2 regions of the Belliella marina genome follow, and region 1 is predicted to be linked to the other one. Evidence: riboswitches for the same ligand, from Rfam matches in the RefSeq annotation. Region 1 holds a riboswitch; the other holds the start of a gene.
What was found. A riboswitch is a leader RNA that binds a small molecule or an ion and turns the genes downstream of it on or off. The one in region 1 is predicted to bind thiamine pyrophosphate.
Positions count from the first base shown of each region.

Region 2: another riboswitch for thiamine pyrophosphate. It lies ahead of ACFSKL_RS04875 (TonB-dependent receptor); the one in region 1 lies ahead of thiS (sulfur carrier protein ThiS).

Region 1 covers NZ_JBHUHR010000045.1:59,023-63,791, forward strand. The annotation lists gene ACFSKL_RS17250 (valine--tRNA ligase) at 1-778, shown strand, start outside; gene ACFSKL_RS17255 (nucleotidyltransferase substrate binding protein) at 963-1,436, shown strand; gene ACFSKL_RS17260 (nucleotidyltransferase domain-containing protein) at 1,430-1,744, shown strand; TPP riboswitch at 1,907-1,999, shown strand; gene thiS (sulfur carrier protein ThiS) at 2,091-2,294, shown strand; gene thiC (phosphomethylpyrimidine synthase ThiC) at 2,307-4,187, shown strand; gene ACFSKL_RS17275 (thiamine phosphate synthase) at 4,156-4,769, shown strand, end outside.
Region 2 covers NZ_JBHUHR010000015.1:135,024-139,792, forward strand. The annotation lists gene ACFSKL_RS04875 (TonB-dependent receptor) at 1-2,297, opposite strand, end outside; TPP riboswitch at 2,484-2,580, opposite strand; gene ACFSKL_RS04880 (fatty acid desaturase family protein) at 2,676-3,740, opposite strand; gene ACFSKL_RS04885 (AAA family ATPase) at 4,085-4,612, opposite strand; gene pnuC (nicotinamide riboside transporter PnuC) at 4,602-4,769, opposite strand, start outside.

The DNA of each region.
Region 1 (4,769 bases):
AAACAGATTCAATGAAGCTTTGACGGAGATTGAGGATCATTTTGAGAAATTCAGAATCTCCGATGCGTTGATGGCAACGTACAAATTGGTTTGGGATGATTTCTGTTCTTGGTATCTGGAAATGATCAAACCTGCCTACCAGGCGCCAATCGATGCCCCTACGCATGCCAAAACGATCGAATTCTTTGAGGATATTTTGAGAATACTACATCCATTTATGCCATTCTTGACAGAAGAACTTTGGCATCAAATCAAGGAAAGAGATACTTCTGAGGCATTGATTGTATCGGCATGGCCAGAAGCAAAATCTTTTGACAGTCAAATCATTACGGAAGCAATACAGGTATTTGAGGTTGTATCACAAGTAAGAAATATCAGAGCCTCCAAGGGAATCTCACCAAAAGAAGCTTTCTCTTTGACTATCAAAACCAAGCAATCAGAACTTTATGGAAGATTTGATGCGGTATTGAAAAAGTTGGCTAATCTGGAAGATGTAAGCTTCGGTGACTCACTTGAAAATGCCGTGAGCTTTGTAGTGAAGGCAGATGAGTGCTTTATTCCGATGGAAGGGCAAGTAAATGCAGAGGAAGAGAGGGAAAACATCAGCAAAGATTTGGCTTACACCAAAGGATTCTTGAATTCAGTAATGAAAAAACTCAGCAATGAGCGCTTTGTTGCAGGAGCACCTGCTGCAGTCATAGAAAACGAAAGAAAAAAGCAAGCCGATGCAGAAGCCAAAATCAAGACACTTGAAGAAGCTTTGGCAAAATTGGGTTGATTATAAGGAAAAAGGCCTTTGGGAATTAATCTTAAAACTATGATAAGATTAATTCCAAAGGCCTTAATTTAAACCATTTAAATTTTTTATCGATTCAAATGCTTTTTTTTTAATAAATTAGTATGGGTTTAGAAAACACAATATTGTTGTGCTTTTATCAATTTTGTAAATTTCAATATCAATAATGGAAGACGAGAACTTAAGATGGCATCAGAGGTTTAATAATTACAAAAAAGCACTAGCTAAACTTGAACAGGCAGTTGTAAGGATTGAAAAAGATTATCAAATCGATGATAAAGGTAGAATTGATGCAGATGATTTCTTAGATGATATATTAAAAGAAGGACTTATACAGCGCTTCGAATATACACACGAACTTGCTTGGAATGTCATGAAAGATTTTCTTGCAAATTCAGGGAATGTGGGGGTTTTTGGCTCTAAGGATGCTACAAGGGAAGCCTTTGCTACAGGATTGATTATAAATGGTGAGGTTTGGATGGACATGATCAAAAGTAGAAATAAAACTTCCCATACTTACAATGAAGAAACTGCTGATGATATTTTTATGAAAATCGTTTATGAATATTTAAAAGAGTTTTTGCAATTCAGGGATAAGCTAGAAGAAATCAAGAGCGGGAATCAAGGTGAATTATGGTAAGATTTGGGCTTAATCCGTATATTATTGAAAAGATCAATCAGGTATTTCAAAAACATAATCAAGTAGAAAAAGTCATACTTTATGGTTCTAGGGCTATTGGAAATTATAGAATTGGATCGGACATTGACCTTACTTTGATTGGTGACAATCTAGACCTTACCACTTTACAATTAATTGAAACTGAATTGGACGAGCTATTGCTTCCCTATAAATTTGACATATCACTTTATAGACAAATTGCGAATCAGGACTTGATCAAGCATATTGAAGAGTTTGGTAAAGTCTTTTTTGAACGGATTAAAACCTGAAAGTTTACTAAATACTCTTTCAGGTATTCAAACTGTCCGAAATTGTTTAAATAAGATTGAGTTCGGGAATTTTGCTTGAATTTTCGCTTTGTTTTTTTTTAAAAGAATAAACTCATTAAAACAAACTCCCCTTGCAATTCCAATTTGTTTTCTATAGGTTTGGGACAACTTTAGGGGTGTCCTTCACGGACTGAGATCATACCCTATGAACCTGATGCAGTTAGTACTGCCGAAGGGAAAAGTGAAGAATTGCCCATTTATCCTTCGATGAATGGCATTTTCGTTTTTTTGATCCGTTGTTACGGGCCACTCCTGAAGTTATATGTTCAATCAAACAATTTCAAGGATGGATATTACCGTAAACAATGAACCGCTCCAGATTTCGGACACTTGCTCTATCACACAGTTACTTCAAAACCATGTTCAGCAAAATCCTGAAGGTATCGCTGTTGCTGTCAATCAGTCTGTGATACCAAAATCTGAATGGGCCAATACTTTCATTGCCTCTGGTGATACGATCATCCTTATCAAAGCTACACAAGGAGGATAAAACCATAAGCAAATGAAAACAGAACAAACACCTAACAACCAAAGTATTTCGACCAGTCCATTTCCAGCTTCCAAAAAAGTCTATTTGGACGGTGAGCTGCATGCGATTCGGGTCCCCATGCGTGAGATTTCATTGCATGACACACAACCGCACATCAAAGGCCTACCAGCCACCAAAAACCCGGCAGTGACGGTCTATGATACCAGCGGTCCCTATACAGACCCCTCCTATCAGGTAAACCTCGAAAAAGGTCTGCCTAGGAATTTCGAAAAATGGATACTCCAAAGAAACGACGTTGAGTATCTTTCGGATATCAGCTCTGAGTATGGCAAAAAAAGAAAAAATGACGACTCTCTGAACCCGATTCGATTCCCTAATCTGAACAACCCCTTGAAAGCATTGCCTGGAAAAAACGTCTCACAGATGCATTATGCCAAACAGGGTATCATTACACCGGAAATGGAATACGTTGCCATCAGGGAAAACCAGAGGATTGCAGAATTGGGGAAAAATGATATTGGTAACAAATGCCTACTCCACCAGCACGATGGTAATAGCTTTGGGGCAAATACCCCTAAAGGCTTTATCACCCCTGAATTTGTCAGACAGGAAATCGCTTTGGGTCGTGCAGTAATCCCTGCAAATATCAACCACCCGGAAGTAGAACCAATGATTATTGGCCGCAATTTCTTGGTAAAGATCAATGCCAACATTGGAAACTCAGCGGTGAGCTCCAACATTGAGGAAGAAGTGGAAAAGGCAGTTTGGGCTTGCAGATGGGGAGCTGATACAATCATGGATCTTTCCACAGGAAAGAATATACACGAAACCCGTGAATGGGTCATCAGAAATTCTCCCGTACCAATCGGTACTGTCCCAATCTATCAGGCTTTGGAAAAAGTAAATGGCAAGGCCGAAGACCTGACTTGGGAATTGTTCCGGGATACTTTGATAGAGCAAGCAGAGCAGGGCGTGGATTACTTCACCATCCATGCAGGAGTTTTACTCAGGTATGTTCCGCTTACAGCAAAAAGGATGACGGGAATCGTATCCCGTGGTGGTTCGATTATGGCAAAATGGTGTCTTTCCCACCACAAAGAGAACTTCCTCTATACACATTTCGAAGAGATCTGTGAAATCATGAAAGCCTACAATGTCACTTTCTCCCTAGGGGATGGTTTGAGGCCTGGAAGTATCGCTGACGCAAATGATGCGGCACAGTTTGGGGAACTCGAAACCTTGGGCGAACTCACCAAAATAGCTTGGAAACATGATATCCAAACGATCATAGAAGGACCTGGACATGTGCCGATGCACTTGATCAAAGAAAATATGGACAAGCAGCTTGTGCACTGTGGAGAAGCTCCATTCTATACTTTGGGGCCATTGACGACAGACATTGCTCCAGGTTATGATCATATCACTTCAGCTATCGGAGCAGCCATGATCGGTTGGTACGGTACTGCCATGCTTTGCTATGTGACTCCAAAAGAGCACTTGGGATTGCCAAACAAAAAAGACGTCAAAGACGGTGTCATTACCTACAAAATAGCTGCCCATGCTGCAGATTTGGCAAAAGGACACCCTGGAGCTCAATACAGAGACAATGCATTGAGCAAGGCAAGATTTGAATTCCGATGGGAAGATCAATTCAACCTATCACTCGATCCAGATACAGCCAAATCATTCCACGACGAAACCCTTCCTGCCGAAGGTGCGAAGATCGCCCATTTCTGCTCTATGTGTGGTCCAAATTTCTGCTCCATGAAGATCACCCAAGATGTCAGAAAATATGCCGCTGAAAATGATCTAGAAGAAACCGAAGCATTGGAAAAAGGCATGCAAGACAAAGCCAAGGAATTTGCGGAAAAAGGAAACGAAATCTACCTGTAACTTGGAACTGTTGGTCATTTCATCTCCCACGCCTGTTTCAAATGAAGCCGAAAACATCAATCGGCTCTTTGAAGCAGGTTTGGGGGTATTCCATCTTCGCAAACCCAATAGCGATTTGGAATTGCTGAGTAAGCTGATTTCCCAAATTGATCCAAAATATCATGGTCGGATTGCAATTCACCAGCACCATCAATTAGCTGCTGAATTTGGATTGAAGAGATTGCACTTCACAGAAATGGAACGGAACAAAACCCCTATTTCGAAATTGATAAAAATCAAGGAAAGAGGAATGAAAATCAGCACTTCCCTTCATGACATTTCTGCACTAAATGAATTGAGCCATTTCGATTATACATTCTTCAGTCCTGTTTTTGACAGCATTTCCAAAGAGGGATATCAAAGTTCGGTTTCGGCAGATTTCGTTTTGGAAAAACCAAAAAACTCACCCGAAGTGATTGCTTTGGGAGGTATTCATCTGGGAAATATTGACCTGGTAAAATCCATGAATTTTGATGGCGCTGCGGTATTGGGGGCAATTTGGAATGAGGAAGAGAATAGAAGGATCGAGATATTAATAGACCT
Region 2 (4,769 bases), on a different contig from region 1:
AAATATGAGAATGTATAGCCGTTTGGCTCATAGAGTCTATTGAAAATATTGTAAACCATCAAGGTGAATTCCAAGTTTTTGACAAATCTAGGCTCCAAAGCATAATTCAACCTCAAATCTGTAGTCCAAAAAGCATCAAGCTTCCTGTTGTCATTCATGGTGTTGTCCATATATTGACTGCCAACATATTTGTTGAGCAAACTGATTTCGAAACCTTTGGCAGGTTTGTAATCCAATATTGCAGAAGCAACTACATTTGGGGAAAATGCTATGTCTGTATCCGTATAATTGATTTCCTCCTGAAAGAAGTCATCGGCTGAATAATCATCTATGTACTCCGTAAACTCAGAGATTTTGTTTCTACTGACTGCCAAATTCCCACCCAAGGTGAATTTTGGGGAGATTTTGTAAGCTCCATCTATCTCAATCCCTGCACGATAGGAATCAGCCACATTATCCCTAACATATGCACCTACATCATTCAGCTGACCTGTCAATACCAGCTGATTGTTGTAATTCATGTAGTATAGATTCACATTGTAGGAATACTTGCTATGACTTGCCTTGATACCAGCTTCAATATTTTGTAGATTTTCGGCCTGTGGTGCCCTGTCTATAATCGGAGAATCCGTAAAATCCCTCCTCACAGGCTCTCTGTTTGCTACTGCGTAGGATGCATACCATGATTTTCCAGTGCGGGTTTGATAAGTCAATCCAAATTTTGGGTTGAAGAAATTGTAGCTTACTTGACCAGATATATCCCTCAAGTCATTATTGATACCATCAAATCTGTAATCCACCCCTCTGTACTGCAGATCACCATAAAGAAAGAGTCCGTCTACAGCCTCATATGTCCCTTTTAGATAGACATTTCTATCATCTTTGACCGCTACATTGTCATAATACCTGTCTCTGATGTTCACATCAGCTGCGTACTGCATCCAGATGATTTCACCAAAGTGGTCCCCATCATACCTGTTTGCTCCTCCACCAAGTACCACATCCCATTTGGCATCATGGGAAAGGTAATTAAACGAAAACACCCCGCCATAAAAATCATTGTCCAGCCACCTTCTTCGGATGATGTCCATTCTGGATATGCTGGTCTCTCCAATGACTACAGGAGTAAGCCCATAACTACTCAACCGATCATTTTGTCTAAACTGCTCATAATATCCACGCCCATAAGTGTAATGCAAAGCTGCATTCGCCTTCCAGTTTTGGTTGATTTTTCCTGTGTAGATAAACTGGTAATGATCCTGCTGGTAGTTGTCAGTTTGATTATCATAAGTATAAAGGTTGAAAGTCCTATTGGTTTCCAACAGTGCTTCCGGCACCCCTTCCCAAGCTTGGTAGGTTTTTTCTGCCCCTGAGAACACATTCAATTTGAATACGTGGTTTTCTCCATGGTAACCACCAGTCAGAAAGTAAGACCTTAGATTCGAGGAAGCCCTATCCATATACCCATCAGAGGTGATTTGGGACAATCTTGCATCAATAGTCCAGCGGTTATTCAACAATCCTGACCCTGCCTTGACGGTATGTCTTCTGGTGTTGAATGACCCAAAGGTATTATCGATTTCACCATATGCTTCATCCTTTCTAGTATCTGTCTGGATATTGATACTTGCCCCAAAAGTAGCTGCCCCATTTGTAGAAGTACCTACACCTCTTTGGATCTGCATATTGTCGACCGAAGATGCAAAATCAGGCATATTCACCCAGAAGACTCCATGAGATTCAGCATCATTCATCGGTATGCCGTTGACAGTGACATTGATTCTTGATTGATCCGAACCTCTGATTCTCAACCCTGTGTAACCCACACCTGCCCCTGCATCAGAAAAACTTACGACAGAAGGCGTGTAATTCAAAAGCATTGGGATATCCTGTCCCAAATTGAGCTTGGCGATATCTTCTTTTTTGATATTTTGGAAAGTCGTAGGCGTGACGTCAGTCGCCCGAGTTCCGTAGACTACAAACTCCTCGGTAAATAAGCTGCTCTGTGCCAATGAAATATTCAATTCACCCGTAAGAGGGACATCAACACTTACCCTCTGAGTTTCGTACCCCAAAAATGACACAATCAAATCAAAAGTCCCCTTAGGAACATTTGTGATCTCAAACTTCCCCTGATGATCCGTATTTGTACCACGTCCTGTACCCTTTAGGATAAGATTAGCCCCAAACAAAAGCTCCCCCGTTTGGGCATCTTGGACTATTCCATTGATTCTGTTTTGGGCAGAAGCGACTAAACACACCAGCATCATTGCCAATGTAAATCCTAAGTATTTCATTTTTATTGCTTGCATACTGCCAAGGCAGTTTGGTTGAATCTCCAAAAACCAAGGGGACGGTTTTCTTCATTTTGTTCACCCTATTACCAAATCGAATAATCAAACACAGCCAATATGCTTGCTTCAGTACAGCCTGAGCTTGATAGTTGAGTCAAACCCCACGAAAGGCTTCAATCAATTCCTATTGTCATCGGTTACTCATTTCCCTTCGCCGGCACTACCCGGATCAGGTATTGTGGGTATGATCTCAGCCCGAAATTTTAAGGCACCCCTAATGATCTTGGGTACAAATGTAGGTGTAAAAGCTTAATAACCAAAAAGAGCATAAAAAAACCCGCTGCTCAAGTGAACAGCGGGAAAAATAAAAATCTAAAATACTTATGGACGTCCAAGTGTTCTTAGGTGATTTACGTGGGAAGCAAAAGCCATCCTTAATTTCGGGTGTTCCAAATATGGGATCCCATATTCCAAACAAGTTTCTTTGATGATTTTGCTAATTGCAGGATAATGTACATGGGAAATATTTGGGAACAAATGATGCTCAACCTGAAAATTCAACCCACCTACTACCCAAGAGAGTAGCCTGTTGTTTGTGGCGAAGTTGGCAGTTGTCTTCAATTGGTGAACCGCCCAGTCATCTTCCAATTTATTCGTCTCAACATGAGGCATAGGGAATGAGGTCTCTTCGATCGAATGCGCAAGCTGGAAAACCACACTGAGCAAAATACCGGTAGCAACCCCATAAAGCAAGAATCCAACTAACCACGGCAATACCCCCACAAAATAAATCGGGATGACAACAAACAAAACAATGTGTAGCAATTTGAATCCCCAGAATGAAAGGTGATCTGATATTGTCATCTTCTGAATCGGAATGACACCAACTTTTCTGGTAGCATATTTTTTATAATCTGTCACAAAAACCCAGTACAGATACAACAAAGAATATACAAACAAGAAATACTTGTGTTGGTACTTATGGATACTGTGGAATTTTTGGTGTGGACAAAGTCTCAAAAATGGCCTGGCATTCATATCATCATCAACCTCATCAATATTTGTGAATGAATGGTGAACGACATTGTGCTTAGTTTTCCACATAAACACATTGGCGCCAAGAAAATTGATGGATACTCCCGCAAGTTCATTGACCCAAGATTTTTTGCTAAAACTGCCATGTGCCCCATCATGCATGACATTGAATCCGATGGTTGCCGCCAACGCGCCCAAAAGCACACATCCGAGCAAAGCAAGAGACCAATGTGGTGTAAAAAACACCAAAGTAACATATGTGGCAATATAGCCAGCCACCAATAAAATGGCTTTTAGGTAAAGAGAGAAATTTCCTGTTTGCTTGAGATTTTTTTCTGTGAAGTAATTTTTGATCCTCAATTTCAAATCTGAATGAAACGAAGATGCGGCACTGAATCTAGGGGGACGCATGATAATGTATTTAATGATAATGATTACTGGGGAAGAAAAATAAATCGGGTGTCAAATATTTCAAATTCCTCTATAAAGATACACCAAATAAATTTAGAAAATCAAAAACTGACAAAGATCATCTAATTGATTCTGTTTGTTTTAAGTTAATTTAACAATATGATTACCTACTTCTTTGCAAGCGAGTAATTAGTAAGACATCATAATACGGATAATCACCAACTACGCAAAGTAAACAAGTGCCGATGGCAGAAACCCAACAACTGCTGCAGACAAAGTGCTTAAACCAATTTAAGCAGACATCATCAAGAAAACGGGTAACCAGATTCTACAATAAGAAAAAGTCAATAAATGCCGTGTTTTTTCAATGCCTTCATTGCACTTACAAACCTCTCATCATACCCTCCACTGATTATTTCAAACGGAATCCCTGATGCCTGTAGCAAATCTTTGTAAATATTGAAAAAGTGACTTCTCATTTCCGGGTTTGGATGTTCTCTTTGTGGATCATCTTCCCAAGGAATATCAATATCCGTCAAAAGGTATAAATCATATTTCCTTTTTTTGATTTGTTCCAAAATCCAAGGGTCAGTCTTACCAAACTTGTGGTCACTCCACACTTTGATTACGTTCAAATCAGTATCAATAAATAAAATATTCTTTGATTTTTTCAGCTTTTTATCTTCCAACCCAATCTGTTTTTTTGCTATTTCAAGCAAGTCTTCATATTGATAGGTTCTTCCCAGATCATTTAGATATTGACGTGCATATTCATATACCCAATGCTCACCAAATGTGGCAGCCAATGCTTTCGAAAGTGTACTCTTCCCCGTGGATTCCGGACCGATAATCACTACCTTTTTAACTTCCATATGCTATATTTTTGGAAGATTTCATCCATGAAACCAAGCCGATGGTAGCCAATACCGTGAAAAACAAAAACTGAAAAGATGTCAACATCAGCCCTTTGTACAAATACAAAGGTACAGAAACCAAATCTGTAATAATCCAAGCTATCCAGTTTTCAAC